2 linked regions of the Nonomuraea africana genome follow. The protein of the gene in region 1 interacts with the protein of each later gene in a pairwise test. Links are inferred from orthologs where the notes say so. Each region holds a gene or a part of one and is shown in the gene's direction. Other genes may lie near its edges.

What was found.
Region 2: the proteins of H4W81_RS31670 (region 1) and panC interact in binary tests that used the Escherichia coli proteins (3 or more experiments, as listed by UniProt). The link is inferred for Nonomuraea africana from one-to-one orthologs.

Annotation. Positions count from the first base shown.
Region 1 is NZ_JADBEF010000001.1:6,674,865-6,690,516, reverse strand. What follows is about bases 5,640-8,353. They hold H4W81_RS31670 (NUDIX hydrolase), read left to right. Parts: upstream 5,640-6,511; coding sequence 6,512-7,195; downstream 7,196-8,353. Other genes in these bases: H4W81_RS31665 (ATP-binding protein), read right to left, coding at 7,308-8,353; H4W81_RS31675 (hypothetical protein), read right to left, coding at 5,799-6,302; H4W81_RS31680 (aminoglycoside phosphotransferase family protein), read left to right, coding at 5,640-5,732. Outside these bases: H4W81_RS31705 (selenium-binding protein SBP56-related protein), read right to left, coding at 1-891; H4W81_RS48875 (DoxX family protein), read left to right, coding at 1,667-1,795; H4W81_RS31695 (hypothetical protein), read right to left, coding at 2,201-2,905; H4W81_RS31690 (VUT family protein), read left to right, coding at 2,957-3,409; H4W81_RS47810 (GNAT family N-acetyltransferase), read right to left, coding at 3,904-4,677; more of H4W81_RS31680, read left to right, coding at 4,830-5,639; more of H4W81_RS31665, read right to left, coding at 8,354-9,350; H4W81_RS31660 (TIGR03620 family F420-dependent LLM class oxidoreductase), read left to right, coding at 9,734-10,627; H4W81_RS31655 (hypothetical protein), read left to right, coding at 10,719-10,922; H4W81_RS31650 (hypothetical protein), read left to right, coding at 11,201-11,353; H4W81_RS48870 (hypothetical protein), read left to right, coding at 12,098-12,223; H4W81_RS31645 (hypothetical protein), read left to right, coding at 12,296-12,595; H4W81_RS31640 (nuclear transport factor 2 family protein), read right to left, coding at 12,909-13,331; H4W81_RS31635 (zinc-binding dehydrogenase), read right to left, coding at 13,486-13,620; H4W81_RS31630 (hypothetical protein), read left to right, coding at 13,638-13,868; H4W81_RS31625 (ACP S-malonyltransferase), read left to right, coding at 13,853-14,365; and 2 more genes.
Region 2 is NZ_JADBEF010000001.1:7,190,491-7,195,734, reverse strand. What follows is about bases 1-2,968. They hold panC (pantoate--beta-alanine ligase), read left to right. Parts: upstream 1-1,057; coding sequence 1,058-1,879; downstream 1,880-2,968. Other genes in these bases: H4W81_RS34175 (L-aspartate oxidase), read left to right, coding at 1,953-2,968; H4W81_RS34185 (Rossmann-like and DUF2520 domain-containing protein), read left to right, coding at 119-1,009. Also shown: more of H4W81_RS34175, read left to right, coding at 2,969-4,403; H4W81_RS34170 (type III pantothenate kinase), read left to right, coding at 4,403-5,185; H4W81_RS34165 (hypothetical protein), read right to left, coding at 5,226-5,244. UniProt on the Escherichia coli protein: Catalyzes the condensation of pantoate with beta-alanine in an ATP-dependent reaction via a pantoyl-adenylate intermediate.

The DNA of each region.
Region 1 (15,652 bases):
GTCGATGACCTTGCGGGCCTGCCAGCGGCCGTCCTCGTGAAACCACGTCCACACCGAGGCCGACAAGTCTTCGACGCTGGTGACGACGCCGACGAAGCCGTACGTTCTGGTCGGGTCGTGGGCGGGGCGCAGCTCCAGTGTCATCTGGTACTGGTCGCCCAGATCGACCTCCTGCAGGTGACGGCGCCTGCGCAGGTCCCAGAAGTGCAGCCGGTGACCGTACTTCCTGCTGAGCAGCAGCTCGCCGACGACCCCGTCCTCGAACATCGACGGCGTGCCCCACTCCGAGCTGATGAGCACGTCGTGGTTGATGTGCCACCAGAAGTCGTAGGCGAGGTACTGGGGTCCCCGATCGACTTCCCAGCGGCCGAGCACCTCGAAGGACTGATGGTCCAGGATGGCGATGCCACCAGGCCCGTCCTGGCCGTTGGCCCCGCCAAGGGCGGAAAGGTAGATGCCTTCGGGGCCGCAGTGCACGGTGTGCGGGCGGGAGTACCCGGCCCGCTTGGCCAGCTCGCCGGGCTCGATGATCTTGACGATCTCGGGGCTGACCCTGTCCTTGGTGTCCAGGATGTAGATCCGCGAGGAGCGCAACCCGGGCACGACCAGGTAGCGGCGCTCGACATGGGGATGCGGCGCGTAGGGGCACAGCGCGCTGCTGCACGCGTTCCACCCGAAGTGGTGCAGCTCGTCACCGGTGAACGCCAGCTCCGTCCAGCCGACAACGGTGCCGTAGCGGGCAGAGTCCGGATCGGTGTCCAGTACGGCTATCGCATCCGGTCCGCCGGCAGAGCGGTCCAAGGCCGCGACGTAGGCGAGCAGCTCGGCCGGTGCGTCAGCGGCGTCCCGCGGAGATGGGTAGAAAGTCGGGTCAGGTTTCCAGAGAGTCATGACTCCAGCCTCCCTCCATCCCCAAGCCGCGCGGGTAAATTCCCCGTCTGGACGAAGGGGCTGCGCTGCGGTTCCGAGCAGGTGTGACGAATCTTGAAACACAGCGAGCGCCTGGAACGGCAGCCGAGCCGTACACCGATGGCAGCGCATCCTCGGATACCGGCGTGCGGCTTTTGTGAGATCATCTGTCATGCCGACGGCCGACCGTTTCGCGCAGTTCACCCCCGAGTGGGCAGCCCTCGTGTCCGTTGTCCGCGACGAGTGGGTGAGCATCGCTCTGGCAGCCGGCCCGGCGGACCGCCCCGCAGCCGAGCACGGGTGCGCTTGGCGTACGAGCGTGCCGGGTTGCCGGCTCCATGCACCGTCATCTGGCTGGACTCGCCGTTGCGCGGTGCGTACGCCATCGCGATGATCTGGCTGCTCGGAGGCCACTACCGGGAACCAGATCAGGGGGAGGACACGAGGAAACGGTTCGCCAGACGTACGCGCTCGTCCGTCTCGGTCTGGACGAGGGTGCGCCGCTCGACCGCCTGATCCAGGTTGCCCGATCGTTCGGCTGGTGGTGGTACCCGCTGGAGCACGCGCGTCATCCCTCACCGAACCGCCTACGTCGTCGTCACTCTCCTGGCCGCTGCCATGGCAGGCTTCTCGGCTGGCTCCCTCTTCTTCTCTTCCGCGCCAAGTGGGTCGTGCAGCCCCTGGCGGCCGACTCCGGCATTCCCCGCTCGTGGTGGTCCCTGGCTCGGTACGGCCAAGGCCGCGGGGGGCCGGCCTGTTGGTCGGCCTGTTCGCGCCGGTCATCGGTGTCATGGCCGGAACCGGCCTGACGCTGTACTTCGCCGGGGCCGTCGTCACCGTGGTGCGGGCGCGCTGGTACTCGCACATCCCGTTCCCGCTGCTGTAGGTGGCGCCGGTGATCGGTGCCCTGGTGCTAGGGTTCACCGCCTGAGCACCGTCTTGGCCCGATCCGATACAGCGATGACCTCACCCTTCTGGCCCAGCTGCTTCGGTGGCCGCAGCATCGATCAGTCGGTTACGAGGAGGACGGGGCGGAGTAGGGGGACGGGCAGCGCACACCACGCGCCAGCAGTTCATGGCCGTGCCCGATGGCATGTTGTTGAGTGCTCTCCTTGCCAGATCGTCAAGGCGGGAGCCGGGCATGCGGACTGGGGGCCAGTCCTGGCCGTCGGCGGCTCGCCGAGACCGACCTCAAGCCTGGCCCGACCGAGGACGACCATGTGGAGGGCTGCTCTCCCTGGTCCTGCCGCTCCGGCTCTCCTGTGCCGGAAGGCGGTGAGGATCAGTGAGGCTACAGATTCCACTCCCCGTCCAGGGTCTCGTAGACCTCATCCAGAGCCTCGGGTGTACGTGCCCGGACCATCAGGCAGGCACCTGCGTCCTGGCGCAGCAGCACATCCGGGCCGGCGAACCACACGATGGACGGCTCGTCGGCCGGGTAGGCGGGCATTGCCAGACGCTCGTAGGTCGCCTCAACAAGCGCTATGTCGTCAGGAGTGAGGTCGAGGAAGTTGAACAGTTCCTCCTCTGCGATGAGCGTCTCCGACAACACAATCTCCACGAAGGCCAGCGACAGCCTGTCCAGCCACGGAGCCCACAGCTCAGCACTCTTGTCGGCCATCGAGGCGCGGTAGACCGTCCGGGAGTCTTCCCGCTCCAGGGCGTCAAGCGGGATGCCCCACTCGGCGACGTGCTGGTTCTCCAGCCGGTAGACCAGAACCTGTCCGGTGTCGTCGATGTACAACTCCTCGGGAGTCAGCAGCCGGTCCTGGTTGCCGGTCAGATCTCCACGGCGACCGAGCAGCGCATATGCCTCGCGCAGGACGGTGGGCAACCGAAGACCAAGCCGTTGCTCAGCCGCATCAAGATCTGCGGCGTCGTACCCGTCTCTCTCGCCGAGAGGCGTGGACCAAGCGGCGGCGAAGCGGCGGATGAAGCCCCAGGAACCATCCCGGTTATCGATGGTGCCGGCCAGCTCGGTTCGGAGATCAAACATGAGGGGAAGCATAGAGGCGGACTTCTGTGGAGTCTGCCCCTGTTTGTGGGCATGGTGGCGCTGGCCAACCTGCTCAGCGCCTCCCTGACGGTTCCCGTGGGATTCGGGCTGGTCGCACCCGCCGGGGTCTATCTCGCCGGGTTGCTGTTCGCTCTGCGTGACCTCATCCACGAACAGTCCGGCCCGCTCCCGGTCCTGTACGCGCTGTTCGGCGGCATCATCCTGTCCGGGCTGCTCGGATCGGACCAGATCGCCGCCGCCAGCGCGGCCGCCTTCACGGCCGCGGAGCTGATCGACACCGCCGTCTACGCCTGCACCCGACGCCATGGCCCACTCGTGGCCGTCACTGTCTCCAACCTCGTCGCTCTCGCAGTGGACAGCACGCTCTTCCTGCTCATCGCGTTCGGCTCGCTGGCGATGGCACCTGGGCAGTTCGTCGGCAAGGTCTGGATGACCGTGCTCGCCGTATTCCTCCTCTGGACCTGCCGGAGGTGGACACGATGAAGATCTACCTCGGCACCCACCAGCCCAGCTGGCTCACCCGCATGCCCGGCGTCCCGCTTATGCTCTCCCACCGGCGCCTCGCCTCGATGCGCCGCCTCCCGATCGCCGTCACCCGCTGGGCGCTGGATTCCGGCGGCTTCACCGAACTGTCCCTTCACGGCGGCTGGACTACCGACCCTGTCGTGTACGGCATCGCGGTACGCCGCTATCAGCAGGAGATCGGCAACCTCGACTGGGCCGCACCCCAGGACTGGATGTGCGAACCGCACATGCTCCGCCGTACCGGCCGCACCGTCGGCGAGCACCAGCGCCTCACGGTTCAGAACTACCTGCGGCTCCGCGAGCAGGGCGTGCCGGTCATCCCGGTGCTGCAGGGCTGGCGTTTGGCCGACTACCTTCTCCGGACTAGATGCCCGTTCGCTGATCGACTCGAGCGGTCGACGGGATCGTTCCGCTGGCTGTGGTCGGTCCCGTCGCCCTATCCTGGTCGCCCCTCAGCGCTGGGTGGAGGGCTGGTTCGCGTCACGCCGGTAGGAGTAGTGGATGAGCCCCTTGTGGAACTTGCCCACCTTGTCGTACAGCGCGCGAGCCGGGGCGTCTTCCAACGTGTTCCAGTAGAGGCCTGGGAAGCCGTGCTCCTTGGCGTCCCGCGCCACCCACTCGATCACTGCCGTCGCGATACCCCGCCGCCGGACTTCCGCGTCCACGAACAAGTCCGCCAGATAGCATTTCCCGGCATACCAGACACTGGCGTGGAACAGGTAGTGCGCGATGCCGACCATTTTGCCGTCCAGCCAGGCGGCGATCCCGCGTATCTGCTCGTCGTCGAGCAGGCGTCGCCAGGTCCGTTCGTAGTCGTCGTCGCTGCGTTCGACCTCGAAGTATGTGTCTTTACCACGGGCCAGCACTTCCCAGCAGGCGCGGTCGGATCCGGTCAGGAAGTTGATCTCCATCATGGCGCCCATCCTGCCGTACGGTCGGGTCTGCGTTGGGCGCGTATCAGGAAGCCGGTCAGCGTCGCGTCGAACGTGGCGGCCGGCCCGAGCCGGGGCAGCCGGCGCTGGCGCCGGTGTTGGCAGATCCACGGTTCGGGCTTGCGCGCGGAGCTTCCGCATTTGCTGAAGCTTCTGGCGGGCGCCAGCGAGACTCACCTGGAGCCCTTCGACCTCGCCGAGCCAGCCGCGTTCGGTGGCTTCGCGTATCCGGTCGTGCAGATTCGTGATGATCTCTGCGAGCCGCATCGCTTGTGCTGGATCTGGCTGCAGCATCGGACATCTTCTCTGAACTTTGGGGCCGGTCCGTCCCAAAGCCTCTGATCGGCAGCTCTCTGAAACCGAATCGGTGATGCCAGAGGAATCACAGCGAGATGTTCCGGAGAGCGAGAGCCGATCCGCCTGCCGCCTCAGTACTGTGACTTCGCATGGCCGACACCGAGATCGAGATCACCGCAGACCTGGTCCGCGACCTGCTGCAGGAGCAACATCCAGACCTTGCAGGGCTGGCCATCCGCGAGGTGGCGGGCGGCTGGGGCAACCAAATGTGGCGCCTCGGGGACGAGTTGGCCGTGCGCATGCAGCGCATGGACCCTACCCCGGAGCTCCAGCTCAAGGAGCGGCGGTGGCTACCTGTGCTGGCTCCGCGCCTGCCGCTCCCGGTGCCGACCCCGGTGCGGTTCGGCGAACCGTCCGAGCGCTTCCCCAAGCACTGGACCGTGATGACGTGGGTTCCCGGCGAGCCGCTGGACCACGGCTCAATCAGCCGCGGCGCCCACGCGGCCGACACGCTGGCGGGCTTCCTCAGGGCGCTCCATGTGGAGGCGCCCGCCGAGGTCCCGGCCAGTTCGGACCTCGGCGCTCACCCCAAGAGGTGCACGGGCGGCTTCGAGCAGTTCTTGCAGGCCATTGACCCCGACGCCGTCGGCGATGTCCGCGCCGTCCGGGCCGTCTGGGCCGATGCCGTCGCGGCCCCCGGGTGGGAGGGCCCGCCGATGTGGCTGCACGGTGACCTCCATCCCGCGAATGTCGTCGTCTCGGACGGGACGCTCTCGGGCGTGATCGGTTTCGGTGCCTTGTTCGCCGGCGATCCGGCGTGGGACCTCGGCGCCGCGTGGGTGCTGCTCCCCGCGGGCGCGGCCGCACGGTTCTTCGACGCGTACGCGCACGCGGACGAGGCAACGATCAGGCGCGCCCGCGGGCTGGCCGCTATGAAGAGCCTCTTCCTGATGCTCATGGGGCAGAACGGAGATCGGGGCCTTCCCGGCGGGAAGCCGAACTGGGGACCTGCAGGCCGGGCGGCACTTGATCGTGTTCTGAAGGGCGTTTGATGCACGCTTCTTTGAACTTGTTCTCGATCTTGGTTGAGGGCCATGTGGCAGCCCACCTTCGCGGGTTCATCGATCACCACGCGTGGTGGGGATGCCAAGGTCCACGGCCGTATGCTGCCCGTGGCCTCGATCGAGCTGGATGAGCTTGTCTTGGGCGCCGGCCAGGCTGACGCGGAGCCCTTCTGCCTCGCCGAGCCAGCCTTCGCGGGCTTCGGCGATGCGGGCGATGAGGTTGTCGCGGATCTCCTCCAGCCGGCCGCGTTGTGCCGGGTCCGGCCGGAGGAGCGAATATCTGACACATGCGTGCTCATGAAGACAAGGAGTTGAGAATGCTCGGGCGCAGGTGCCGATGGACACCTTGCGCTTCTCGAAGTGAGCGAGGAAGGCGTCCCATTCTTCCTCGGTGGGGGTCCGGTACTCTTCGCTGGGCCGCGTGGCCCGCCGGCGGGCGATGAACGCTCTGTGTGCCTCGATCGACTCCGCCGGGTAGACAGCCTTGTAGCCCATCGTTGTTTCAATACTCTTATGACCGCAGATCACTTGGGCGATGTGCGGCGGCAGGCCGTTCATGATGGCGTCGGTAACGAAGATCCTCCTTCTGCCCGTACTCGCTGTGTGCGGTTGTGTTCGTGTGGCGATCGAGCAGGTGGCTCTTATCGGGATGTTCGCGCTGGGGGTCGTCGCTCGTGTTGCGTTTCCGGGCAGGTCATGTGACGCAGATCACTAGCTTGGGGTGCTCGTAGAGCAGGTTGTCGGTGGTGCCTGCGATCGTGTCCTGCATGGGCGAGTTGGTCGAGCGAGTGGATGAACTGGACCGCGTGCTGGGAGTCGTGGATCGCGCAGAGGCGGAGCGTCGGCGATGGATGCATCGGATCGCGACGACGATCTGTCGCGATCCGATGCGGCGGATCCTGGTGCTGCGCCGGGCGGAGCAGCTCACTCGCTTTCCCGGCCACTATGACGTGATGGTCGGGGGTGCCGTGGACGTGAGCGAGTCGTATGAGGACGCGGCAGCCCGCGAGCTGTCCGAGGAGCTGGGCGCTGGCGTCCCGGTGCGTTTCATGTTCAAGTTCCTGTGCCGGGATGGGGTCAGCCCTGTCTGGTTCCGGGTGCACGAGGCCGTGATCACTGAGCCATTGGTTCCAGATCCGTCCGAGATCGCTTGGCATGCCTGGCTCACAGAGCTCGAACTGCGGGAGGTCGTTGATCGATGGCCTTTCATTCCCGGTGGGCGAGAGGCGTTGCGCCGATATTTGGTATTCGGGAACGGGGGCCAGCCGTCGGCTGGCTGCCAGCCCGATCACTTCATCCAGGGTGGTGCCGAGCACCGGGTAGTGAGTGTGGCCGTGCGCGGCAATCAGCTCGTCCAGGTCGATGACGGTGGCCGTGCCGTTGATGGCGATGACCTCGACGCGGGGCGCCGACCGAGCCCAGATCGCTCAGCTCGACGTCCGCCGACATGATCGTCTGGGCGGTGTCCTCAGCTCGTGCAGGCGGACACCTGGACGCCTCCGCCTGCGGCCCTTTAGAAGCCTCGCCGCCCTGGCCTGAGCCGCCCGCCCGCGGCTTCTCGGCTCAGCCCTTGGCCGCGCCGTAGATCTCCCGGTGCCACAGGTCCTCGCAGACCCGCTCGATGCCCGAGGCGAGGTGGCGGCGGTAGGTGGTGAAGGGCAGGCCGAGCCGCTCGGCAGCGACCTCCTGCGTCGGGGCGCCGCGCAGGAATGTCATGGCCAGGGCCCGGTGCAGCTTGTCCGCGCGCGGGTCCCGGCGCACGGTGTCGACAGCCTGCTCCAGGATCCGGCGCAGGGCACTGGCGGGGTCGGGCTCGGAGTCGTCGGTGACGATCCGGCAGCGCGTGAGCGGACTGGCGGCCAGCTCGCCGGGCCGGGACAGGTGGCGCAGCGCCTTGCGTACGGCGTCGCCGAACTCGGCCTGGGACAGCACCGCCAGCGCGGGGCCGGGAATGGCCTGGACGTCCTGCGGGTCGCCGAGCAGTAGCCGGTTGAGCCGGTCGAGCCACGCCTGCGCGGGCGCCGCCCGCCAGTCGTGGGCGTACAGGGCGTACTCGGCGTCGCCGAGCCAGGCGTGCTCGCCGACGTCGTGCATGTCGTAGTGTCGCAGGTAGTCCCGCATGGGGTCGTCGCTCCGCATGGCCATGAACGACCAGGCCATACGGTCCGCGCGCAGGCAGTAGCCGATGGACCGCCACTGGACAAGGTCCATGACCGGCGACATGCCGCGATATTCGGGGCGCACCCATGTCCTGCCGACGGCCAGGTGCTCTCCGGGCCGCAACGGGGCGAGCGCGCGGGCATTCGCCCAGGCCGTGGCGACGATCGGGTCGAGCGCTGCCTCCTCCTCGGACGGCTCGTACAGCCGTAGCCAGGAGCAGAGGCCCACCAACTCGCCGGTCTCGGCCCGGCGGTAGAGGCGAAACGCCTCAGGTTGGCGAGCGGTCCAGTAGGCGACGGCAGTTGCCGACGCCTCGTTCTCCACCTCGGCCGCCATCCGCACCAGAGCCTCGGTCTCCCCAGGGCGGAAGGCGTCCTCGTACGCCTCGCCGTCTCCGCGCCAGCTGTTGAACTCCGATGTCGAGCCGACGGCGCGGTGCAGGTAGAACAGCGAGCCGACGGCCCCGAGTACGAAGGCGTCGGGCACGGCGCGCGTCTGGGCGGCGAGATAGTTGCTGATGCGCTCGTGCATCGCGGCGTATCCCTGGGGATCGCGCCAACGCAGGTCGGCCTCGAGCACCTCGCGGACGACGTCGTGCGGGAACAGCCCGCGCGGGCTGGACTCCACGAACGGCAGCCGCCGCAGCCAGGTGAACAGGGACGAGGCGTCCTCCGGCAGGATCTCGCGCAGCAGGTCCTCGGTGGTCATGTAGGCGTGCGCGCAGACCTCCAGCGCGTGCCGGTGCGTGGGGCTGGGCACCTCGCCGACGAGCTGGTAGAGCAGGGTGGCGACGACGTCCTGCGAGGGACTCCAGCGCGCGCTCGCCCGACTGTCCTTGGTCGCCACAGCCGCCCCTAGGGACAGGGCGAGGGGATGGCCACCGGCGAAGGCCAGCAGCGGCCCGCGTAGCTCGTCCGCCACGCCACGCGCCTCCAGCAATGCGGCGGCGTCCGCCGGGGCGAGGTCGCGCAGCGGCAACACCCGCAGCGCCTCGGACCAGCCGGGGTCGGCGGTCCACATCACGTCCGGGGGGACGCGCCCGGCCACCACGACCAGCGCGCCGAGCGGCAGGCCTGGCAGGAACCGCTCGCGCAGCCAGCCCTCCAGACCCTGGACGCGCTCGAAGGTGTCGATGACGAGCACCGCGCGCTCGCCGGCGAGCACCGGCGCCGCCTCGGCCTCGAAGGCCGCCGGGGTCGGGTCCAGCGTGCGCCCGTCCAGCGTCGTCACCTGGCGTCCGAGGGCCGCCGCCTGTTGAGCAAAGCGGCGCAGTAGCGCGGTCTTGCCGACGCCGCCGGGGCCGTGCACGTACAGGACGCTGCGGGAGCCGCGCAGGGCGTCGGTGAAGACTCCGAGTTCTTCCTCCCGGCCCACGAACGACCGCTCCCGCACCGCTTCCAAGCGCTGCTCCAACACCCCGAGCTCCTGCTCACTCCCCGAACGCATGGGAGTAACAGTAGTCACCCGCGTATGAGGGGGCAGGCGCCCTGGAGTGTGTATTTATACGCATTTGGCGCGGCGGAGCCGGCCCTCGGAAGGTCTCATGGGCTGCGCTCCGGCCATCCCGAACGGCGCCCCGCCGCCATTCGGGATGAACGGTTCCGCAGCTCGTGGTCCCCCATAGCACCGCCGCGTGGTGGACGACATGACCATCGCGTGCGGGACTCCGGCGAAGGCGGCCGGTGTGGCGGTTGAGCACCGAATGGGCAGAGAAATGACCTGGGTCCTGGACATTTCGTTGAGGAACCATCTTGGCCTGCGGTTTCGATCTGTGGACCCGAGCCGCATTCCATATGTCAAGTAGATCGACAGGACCGAGGGGATGTTCCATGGGCGGTATCGACGGTATGGATCTGGGCACGTTCGGCATCTACACCTTCGACTTCGAGCATCAGCCGGCCGCGCAGATGCGCGAGTCAATCCAGGAACTGGAGAAACAGGGTTGGCGGGCGTTCTGGATGCCCGAACTCCTCGGACGTGAGGCGCTCACCCACGCCGGCTTTCTGCTCTCCTGCACCGAACGCCTGCACATCGTGAACGCCATCGCGCAGATCTGGTCCCGCGAGGCCAGGTGGACGCACGGCGCCGCCCTCCTGCTGGCCGACGCCTACCCCGACCGGCACGTGCTCGGGCTGGGGTTCGGCGGGCAACGACGGCCGGGGACCAAGCCGCTGGCGGCCATGAGCGCGTACCTGGACGAGATGGACGCCCTCGAGATGCTCAACCCCGCGCCGAAGGCCCCGGTGCGCCGTATCCTGGCCGCGTACGGGCCGAAGATGCTCGAACTGGCCCGCGACCGCACCGCCAGCGCCCACACGTACCACGTCACCGTGGCGCACACCGCGCAGGCGCGGCAGATCCTCGGCCCCGACGCGTTCCTGGCCGTTGAGCACGCGGTGCTGTTCGAGACCGACCCTGCCGCGGCCCGCGCCATCGCCCGCCAGCACCTGGCCCCCTACCTGAACAGCCCGTACAACAGGACGAAGTTCCGCCGCCTGGGCTACGCGCAAGAGGAGATCGACGGGGGTGGCAGCGACCGGCTTATCGACGATGTCGTGTTCTGGGGAGACCTCGACACCATCGCCGGCAGACTCCGCGGCCACGTCACGGCCGGCGCCGACCACGTCGCCGTACAGGTGATCGGGATCGAACCGGGCCAGACGGCGATGCCCTACTGGCGCGAGCTCGCCGACGCGCTCTCCCCAGCGCACGTCAATGCCTGAGGGAGCCGGAGAACCGCCGTTGGCTTGGTGGCGTCCAGCGCATGTGACACAACGCGGCCGCGGGACGGTCGCGCGGCAGGAGCCGGAGGACGTGATCACGTTGTCGCATTCCGCGGACGCCGTCTTCGACGCGATGCTCGAAGGGTGGGCACGGCAACAGCGCGGCACCGGACGTTTCCAGCCGTCCACGATCGACTTTCGTGAGCAGGTCGTGCGCCGGTTCGCCAGGTTCACCGGCGCGTATCCCTTGGGAGTTGGTCACCCATCCACGTCGATCGGTGGATCTCCTATCTGACCGCCGGGGCGCGCCGGGCAGTCGACCGTACGCGGCTATCAGGCCGCGTTGCGGTTGTTCTGCCACTATGTCGCCGCGCCGCACAGCGGGTGGGTGATGGAAGGCGAATCGCGCTTCGGCAGCACCCCGGCGCAGGTCTGCGAGGACTGGACCGCCGGGTGTCCGGGCCGGCCGTCGTCAGCACTCCGGTGATGGGCTCGCCGTACGTGGCCCACTCGCGCAGGTGAGGGAACAGGGCGATGGCCCGGTCCCAGACGTGCTCCTCGTACAGCGACCGCATGGCCCAATCCCTCCGGGAGACCACCAGCGTCAGAGACCACGTCCCGTTGTCGCTGGGCAGCGACAGCGTCGAGACGCTGTCGTGGTGGTCGAGCAGCCAGGCCGGCTGGGCGGGCAGGGTTCCGTCCGAGCTGCGGAAGAACCGCGAGTAGTAGTCGAACCCCGCGTCAGTCCGTACCGCGGGCCGCTTGACCCGGCGCAGGTCGCTCAGCATGACACTCACCGGCGAATCGCCCCCGCCCGCGTCCGCCACGAGCCCGGCCTGCAACGTCTCCCCGGTTTCGGTCACCACCGCGCTTACATGGGGAACACCGGCCGCACGCGCGTGCCCGGGCAGCAGCGCGGAGACGCCTACGCCGTCAGCGCGTCCATGGTCGGCCCGCACAACTGATACGACGAGGGGGAGGTCCAGGAGGACGTCATACGGGCCGAGGACGTCGGCGCCCTCCTGCGGCTGGCGAACGCGGCGGAGGGCGAGACATCTGCGGCCCGCGCCGATTTCTGGTTGAAACGCCGGCCGGAGGCCTTCCGGATATACCGGCGGACTGAGACCGGCGAGCCGGTGGCTTTCTACGCGTGGCTTCGTCCGCAGAAACCCGATGAGGCCGAATGCGCGGTTGATCCCATCGTGGCCGCGGCGTAGGCGCACGCACGCACCACCGCGCCGCTGCGCGCCGGAGAGCATCTGGCCGTTGGCCGGTCGTGGATCCTGCCCGGTTATCGCGGCAATTCGCCGGTCATGGACCTGCTGCAGTGGCGGGTGATCGCCAACTGCCTGCGGTCGGAGCGGATGGCGTGGTCGTATCTCGCGATTCGCCGGCCCAGCCAGGACAGAGTGGAGTGCTTCCGGCAGCACGACATTCCCGAGCTCCGGCGCGGGGGACAAGCCGTACACCTTGTTCGTCCACGACTGGCGGGCGGTGCCCCCGCAGGCCTGGCTGGAGCACCTCAACCGATCGCCGGAACCCGACCCGTTCGGCCCCGCGGCCGCCACGGCGGAGAGGCTGGCGGTGCTGTCGTAGGAGGAGTTCGCCGAGGCGGTCCGCAAGGCGCTGCGCCACCTGTCGCGCCCTGACGCGCCGGCCGGCTCACCCTTGACGCGCAGCAGGCTGGTCGTGGAGCACGCCGAGCGGGATCCCGCCCAGGCGCTGCGCGATCTGCTGGAACAGGCCATCGAGTCGCTGCGCGAGGATGCGCGCTCGGTCAAGTTCCACCGTGCCCTCGCCGCCACCTTCCTGCACGGGGCTCCGACCCAGGAGCTGGCCGCCGAACGCCTCGGCCTGCCCTTCACCACCTACCGGCGCCACCTGGTCCCCGGCATCGAGCGCGTTTGCGCCCACCTGTGGCACCGCGAGCTGTACGGCACCGGGGTGGCGCACTCGCACGCGGGATAGAGGTTCAGCTCACGCCATCGCTGCCTGGTGGTGAGCAGCGGTTGGATCATGCGCTTGTCCTTGCTCGCGTACATGTCGTAGCCGACCGACTCCTTGTAGGTGTTGATGTAGATGGCGTCGGCCTGGCCGCGTGCCTGACTCGATCAGCAGCACCCGGCAGGACGGATCGGCGCTGAGCCCGGTTGGCCAGCACGCATCCGGCCGATCCGGCTCCCACGATCACCTAGTCGTAGGCATCGCTCTGTTGAGCGGGCTCCGCGGACGGAGGGGAAGACACCCTGCGTGTCCTTTCGTTGTCTTGTGCGGACATGGGCTACTGCGTGGCTCGCCAGATGGTGTGGGTGTCGAAGACGGTCTCGAACCGCTGCGCGATCCCGTCCAGGAGGTGCCAGACATGGACGAACCTGGCCGCTCCTTCCTTGCCGGTCGTGCGATTCACGCCGCGGTACTCGCCCTGGGCGAAGAGCTTGTCGCCCACGGGGGTGAGCTCGAACAGGGTGATCGTGAAGTCGGACCAGTCGACGGCGATCGGCGCCATCGCCTTTTCGAGGACCTCCTGGGGGCCGTGGTAGGTGCCGCCGGTCGCGCCGCCGGCCGCCACCGTCCACGTGACGTCCGGCGCCAGGCGCTCCATGAACCCCTGCATGTCGCCCGTGGCCAGCGCCGAGTAGATCTCGGTGACGGTCCGGCGGTTGATCCGCTCGGTCGGGGTGAGGGTCTTCGTCTCGGTTTCCATCGTGTGCAGCTCCTCAGTCGTCTGGTGTGCTGCCGATAGCCGACTACGAAGGACTGCTCATTTCCCAGACCGTCCGGCCGCCGATTTCCGCCCACCCGCGATGCCGGAGCGGCGCGTTCAGCCTTGTCACGTGGCGGCTGTGCTCCAGTCGCGGTCAGGGGATCAGCAAGGTCTTGCCGAGGGTCCGCCGCGCGCCGATCGCGGCATGTGCGTCAGCGGCGCGTTCCAGCGGAAACGTCTGTCCGATGGCCGGTCGCAGACGCCCGGCCGCGCCGTCGGCCAGTGCCATGCACGGACATCTCGTGCATGGCGGCCGGTGAGGGGAAGGCCGCCGCCATCGGCACCAGGCCGACGCCCCGTTCGGCCGCCTCCTCCTCGGGGATCCCGGTCATCGTGCCGCTGCCGGCTATCGTGGGGGCGCGCGGTCATGGGCCCTTGCGGGCGCGTTCGACTGAGTGGGCGCGTACCGGCGGCCCGGTCATGGTCCGCACCGGGCACGGCCCGGAACTGGTCGACGACCCATGGGCGCCCGCATGAGGGTCGCCTTCCTCTACCCCGGCCAGGGTACCCAGCGAGCTGGGATGCTCCATGATCTGCCCGACCACCCGGCCGTCGCCGCGACCCTCGCCGAGGCCGAACGGATCCTGCCCGGCTCGTCCCGGCAGGACGGCGCGCAGGCGCTGACATCGACCGTCACCACGCAGGTCGCACTCTGCATCGCCGGAGTCGCCGCGACCCGCGCCCTCGCCGACGAAGGCGCCGCTCCCGACGCCGTGGCCGGCCACTCCACCGGGGTGTTCGCCGCCGCCGTCGCCGCCGGGGCCCTCACCTTCGCCGAAGCGCTCGTGGCCGTACGCCACCGCGGTGAGCTGATGCGGGACGCCTACCCGTCCGGGTACGGCATGGCCGCCGTCCTCGGGCTTGGCGTGCCCCGGGCCATGACGATCGGTCCAAGACCTTTCCACGCTCCCGGGAGACTTTTTGCGCTCCCGATGGCTCCCGACAGAGGAGTGAGGGTTCCCCCGGACGTTTGACTGTTCCAGCCAAGCCTGATCCTGTCCTTCTCCAGTGGCCGGAAGGTTGCCTCCACAGGCCCGGCGGCGTCCCCTTCGGAGAAGGACATGCCGCCGCAACCGATGCCTCGCGTACGCGGGCGATCGCGAGCCCCGCGTATTGAAGCGACATCGCGGCCGAAGGACGTCAGGATGAAGACTCCTTGGGTTTTGTGAAGGAGTCAGCAGGTGCACAGCTACCGCCGCGATCTCGACATGCTCCGAGATCGGCGCTTCACCCTGCTGCTCGTCGCCCGGACCATCTCGGTGCTGGGCAGCTCGTTAGCACCCGTGGCCCTCGCTTTCGGCGTCCTCGCCCTGCCCGGGGCGACGGCCCCGACGCTGGCGGTGGTCCTCACCGCGGAGGCTCTGCCGATGGTGGCCTTCATCCTTGTGGGCGGGGTGATCGCCGACCGGCTGCCCCGGCACCGGGTGATGATGGCCGGTCCTTCCGGCATGACGTCGACGAAGCTCTGTTCCGGCTCGTCGTCGAAACCTTCGAGGGTACCGAACACGCCGAGCTCTACCCCGGCGGACTTGGCTTCTACGAGCCCTGGGACGGCTCATGCGACACCTGACCACTAATCCGTAGGCAAGGGCAGACACCTCGTCAGCGGCATCTCATCCTGTTCAGGTGGTGGATACAGGTCGGTGGAGTGTGATCGTGTAAGGCAGTGTTGCTGTATCGGCTGCTGTACAGCAACCGCTCACCGGGATGCGGTCTGACCCCAGGGCTCCGGCAAAGTCGGTTGAGCGCCTGTTGATCACGTGAGGCCGAGGATGGCGCGGGTGGCGTCTCGGGAGAGATGGCGTATGGCCTGGGCCAGATTGCCTGTGCCGGTCAGGCGCAGGGCTCCGATGGCGAGGTTGCGCAGGGCGGCCATGTTGCGGGGCGCGTGGCCGGTGCGGGCCTGGGAGTGGTCTTCGCCGTAGGTGACGTCGCGGACCCAGTGGAGTTTGTTCTCGATCGACCAGTGTCCGCGGATCCAGGCTGCCAGGTCGGCGGGACTGGCTTGGAAGGTGGGCAGGCTGGTGATGGCGTAGACGGTCACGGTCCGCCACTTTCCCTGCTTCAGGTCCCTGACCTGGCGTTTGATCTGGATGGCCTGGACCGCGTGGGGGAACAGCAGCCCGACTTGCACGGTGAGGACCTTCAGGGAGCCGGCGCTCCTCGCGGCCGTGTCCGCGGTTGCGTTGCCGATCACCGACCGCGACCTGCTTCCACAACAGTCGCTTGAGTTGGGTGTGCAGGGTGGGCTGATTCTTCTT
Region 2 (5,244 bases), 510 kb from region 1 along the record:
ATCTCTCCTTATCCGTCCTTGTGGCATCTTCATGGGCGGCAAAAGAGCCATGACCCGAGCCGTGAAGCACCGGCGGTTACCCTGTTCAGCAGTGTCGTTGACAGGGGGGCAGGACGTCATGGACGCAGGGGATCGCCCGGGTCGGCTGGCCGTCGGCGTGCTCGGCGCAGGCAGGGTGGGATCGGTGCTCGGCGCCGCGCTCGCCCAGGCGGGCCACCGGGTCGTGGCCGCGAGCGGAGTCTCCGACACCTCGCAGCGCTGGGCCGCGGAGCGCCTCGGCGTGCGGACGCGCAGCCCCGAGGAGGTCGTCGGCGCGGCCGAGCTGATCCTGCTCACCGTCTCCGACGACGCGCTGCCCGGCCTGGTCACCGGGCTCGCCGCCACGGGCGCCGACCTCCGTGGCAAGCTGCTCGTCCACACCAGCGGCGCGTACGGCCTGGCCGTCCTCGACCCCGCCGCCGAGAAGGGCGCCCTGCCGCTCGCCCTCCACCCGGTGATGACGTTCACCGGCAGGGACGACGACCTCAACCGCATCACCGGCATCTCCTTCGGCGTCACCTCGCCCGAGCCGCTGCGGCCCATCGCCGAGGCGCTGGTCATCGAAATGGGCGGCGAGCCCGTCTGGATCGCCGACGCCGATCGGGCGCTCTACCACGCCGCTCTGGCGGGTGCGGCCAACCACATGGTGACCCTGATCGCCGAGTCCTCGGAGCTGCTGGAGCGCATCGGCGTCGAGCATCCGGGCCGGATGCTGGGCCCGCTGCTCGGGGCCGCGCTCGACAACGTGCTCAGGCTGGGCATCTCGGGGCTGACCGGCCCCGTCGTCCGCGGCGACGCGGCCACCGTGCGCAGGCACGTCGACGCGCTCATCCTGGCCGCGCCCGAGGCGGCCGACGCATACGTGGCACTCGCTAGGCTCACGGCGGACCGGGCGCTCGCCGCCGGGTTGCTCAAACCCGAGGCGGCCGAGCGACTGCTCGACGCGCTCGGTGGGAACATTTGGACCTGATCGGGCCGGGACGTTCCGCCTGGACCTGATCAGTCTAGGAGGTCACCGATGGAACCGATCGTCGCGCACGACCGCGCGGAACTGGACAAAGCCCGCTCCTCGGGGAGCGTGGCGCTCGTCCCGACCATGGGCGCCCTGCACGAGGGGCACCGCTCGCTCATGCGCCTGGCCCGCACTCTCGGCGACCAGGTCGTCGTCAGCATCTTCGTCAACCCCCTGCAGTTCGGCCCAGGCGAGGACTACGCCCGCTACCCCCGCACGCTCTCCACCGACCTCGACGTCTGCGCGGCCGAGGGGGTGGACGTGGTCTTCGCCCCCTCGGCCGACGACATGTACCGCCCCGACCGCCAGGTGGGCGTCTCGGCGGGGGAGATGGGCACGATCGTCGAAGGAGCCGTCCGCCCAGGACACTTCGACGGCATGCTGACCGTGGTGCTCAAGCTGTTCAACCTGGTCCGGCCCGACGTCGCGGTGTTCGGCCAGAAGGACGCTCAGCAGCTGGCGCTGATCAGGCGGATGGTCGTCGACCTCGACCTGCCCATCGAGATCGTGGGCGCGCCCACCGTGCGCGAGTCCGACGGCCTGGCGCTGTCCAGCCGCAACCGGTACCTGACGCCCGACGACCGCCACGCCGCGCTCGCCCTGTCGCGGGCCCTGCGCGCGGGAGCGGCCGAGTCCGCGCCGGCGGCGGTCAGGGCCGCCGCCCTCGACGTGCTGGCCTCGTCGGCGCTCGAGGTCGACTACCTCGTGCTGGTCGATCCCGCCACGTTCGCCGAGGTGCCCGACTCCTACCGGGGCGAGGCCGTGCTCGCGGTGGCGGCCAGGGTCGGGTCCACCCGGCTGATCGACAACGTCCTCGTCACGTTCTAGGGCGGGGGCGGGAAGACGGCACGGGTTCGCGGGCGTTATCGTCATGTTGACGAAAGCCTGTGAGGAGGCCCCCATGAGTGCACCGGCGATCCCCCTGAAGCTCACCCCCGCCCCCGGATGGACGGTCGAGGCCGATGTGGTCGTGGTGGGCTCGGGCGTCGCGGGCCTGACCGTGGCCCTGCGCTACGCCGAGCTCGAACCGGAGTCGAAGGTGCTGGTCGTGACCAAGGACGTGCTGTCGTCCGGCTCGACCAGGTGGGCGCAGGGCGGGATCGCGGCCGTTCTCGACCCGGCCGACTCGCCCGCCGACCACCTCGAGGACACGCTGGTCGCGGGGGTGGGGCTGTGCGACGTGCGGGCCGTACGGACTCTGGTGACCGAGGGGCCGGGCGCGCTCAGGAACCTGATCGCCCGGGGCGCCAGGTTCGACACCGACGAGCGGGGTGAGCTCCAGCTGACCCGCGAGGGCGGCCACCACCGCGACCGCATCGTGCACGCGGGCGGCGACGCGACGGGCGCGGAGGTGCAGCGGGCGCTCATCGAGGCCGTGATCGCGCACGGCGGGATCGAGGTGGTCGAGCACGCGCTGGTGCTCGACCTGCTCAAGGACGCCGAGGGCAGGGCGCGAGGGGTGACGCTCCACGTGATGGGCGAGGGCGCGCGCGACGGCGTCGGCGCGGTGCGGGCCAGGGCGGTGGTGCTGGCCACGGGCGGCATGGGCCAGGTCTACGCCGCCACCACCAATCCGGTCGTCTCCACGGGTGACGGCGTGGCCCTCGCGCTGAGGGCGGGAGCGGTGGTCCGCGACCTGGAGTTCGTCCAGTTCCACCCCACCGTGCTCTGGCTGGGCGAGGAGTCGACGGGCCAGCAGCCGCTGATCTCCGAGGCCGTGCGCGGCGAGGGCGCCTACCTGGTCGACGCCGAGGGCAACAGGTTCACCGACGAGCTGGCCCCGCGCGACGTGGTCGCCAAGGCGATCATGCGTCAGCCCGGCCAGGTCTACCTCGACGGCCGCCACTTCGGGCTGGAGAAGTGGAAATCGCGCTTCCCGACCATCTACGCGATCTGCCAGGACCACGGCATCGACCCGGCCTTCGACCTGGTGCCCGTCATGCCCGCCGCCCACTACGCCAGCGGCGGGGTCCGCACCGACCTGCGCGGGCGCACCTCCATCGAGGGCCTGTACGCCTGCGGCGAGGTCGCCTGCACCGGTGTCCACGGCGCGAACAGGCTGGCCTCCAACTCGCTGCTCGAAGGGCTGGTCTTCGCCGAGCGCATCGCCGCCGACCTCCACGAGGTACGGCACGCGCCGGGCGAGCCCGTCGAGGACGACCTGCTCCCCGGCCTGATCGACCCCCGGGCGAGGAGCAGGATCCAGGCCCACATGAGCAGGGGCGCGGGTGTGCTCCGCAGCAGGGCGTCGGTCGCCGAGGCCGCCGCGGCGCTGCGGGACGCCAGGTGGACCCCCGTCGCGGTCCAGCCGTGCGTGGAGTCGTGGGAGACCACGAACCTCCTCACCGTGGCCACGGTGCTGGTCGCCGCCGCCCACGCGCGGCTGGAGACCAGAGGGTCGCACTGGCGGGAGGACTTCCCCGACCGCGACGACGAGAACTGGCTCGGACACCTCGACATCACGCTCACCAGGGAGGGGCTGCACATGACCTACACGCCGCACGAGGAGGCCGAGGGACTCGACCCCGCGGTGATCGAGGAGGTCGTCACGCGCGCGCTCGCCGAGGACCTCCAGGAGGCGGGCGACGTCACCTCCCGCGCCACCATCCCCGAGGAGCAGCGGGCGGTCGCCGACGTGGTCGCCAGGGCCGACGGCGTGGTCGCGGGCCTGCCCGCCGCCGAGGCCGTCTTCCGCAGGCTCGGCGTGACCGAGATCGACCCGCGGGCCAAGGACGGCGAGCGCGTGCGGCGCGGCGACGTGCTGATGACCGTCTCCGGGTCGGCCAGGAGCCTGCTCACCGCCGAGCGCACCGCGCTGAACCTGCTCACCCACCTGTCCGGCATCGCGACGCTGACCGCCCGCTGGGTCGAGGCCGTCGAAGGCACGGGGACCAAGGTGCGCGACAGCCGGAAGACGCTGCCCGGACTACGGGCGCTGGAGAAGTACGCGGTCAGGGCGGGCGGCGGGGTCAACCACCGCATGTCGCTGTCGGACGCCGCGCTCATCAAGGACAACCACGTCGTCGCCGCTGGAGGTGTCGCCGAGGCTTTCCGTAAGGTGAGAGACATGTATCCAGGACTGCCGATCGAGGTCGAGGTGGACAGGATCGACCAGATCGAGCCCGTACTGGCCGAGGGAGCTGAGGAGATCCTGCTCGACAACTTCACCGTCGAGGAGCTGGCGCAGGCCGTACGACTGGTCGGCGGGAGGGCGCGACTCGAATCCAGCGGAGGATTGACCTTGGAATCGGCCCGTGATGTAGCCGACACTGGCGTGGACTACGTTGCTGTGGGAGCGCTGACGCACTCTGCTCCCGCGCTGGACATCGCATTGGACCTCCGGGGGATTTGATGCTGCTCGCGATCGACGTCGGCAACACGCACACGGTTCTCGGCCTCTTCGAGGGCGAGGAGGTCATCGAGCACTGGCGGATCGCCACCGATGCCCGCCGTACCGCCGACGAGATCGCGGTCGTCCTGCAGGGGCTGCTGGCCCAGTCGCCCCTGCTGAAGGGCGCGGACGTGAGCGGCATCGCGATCTGCTCGACCGTCCCCTCGGTGCTCAACGAGATGCGCGAGATGTGCCGCCGCTACTACGGCGACGTCACCGCGGTCATCGTCGAGCCCGGCATCCGCACCGGTGTGCCGGTCAGGATGGACAATCCCAAGGAGGTCGGCAGCGACCGCATCGTCAACTCGCTGGCCGCCATCGACCAGTACGGCGGGCCCTGCATCATCGTCGACTTCGGCACGGCGACCTCCTTCGACGCCGTGTCGGCCAAGGGTGAGTACGTCGGCGCGGTCACGGCCCCCGGCATCGAGATCTCCGTCGACGCGCTGGCCGCGGCGGGCGCCCAGCTGCACAAGGTCGAGCTGATCAGGCCTCGCTCGGTCATCGCGAAGAACACCGTCGAGGCGCTGCAGGCGGGCATCATCTACGGCTTCGCCGGCCAGGTCGACGGCATCGTCGAGCGCATGGCGGCCGAGCTGGCCGAGGACCCCGACGACGTCACCGTGGTGGCGACCGGCGGCCACGCCTCCCTCGTGGTGAGCGAGTCGCGCTCGATCGACGTGCACGAGCCGTGGCTCACGCTGATCGGGCTCAGGCTCATCTACCACCGCAACACGACATGACAAAGGGCCCCTCTTCCGAGGGGCCCTTCCTTACGGCCGATCACACCTCTTCGGCGTCG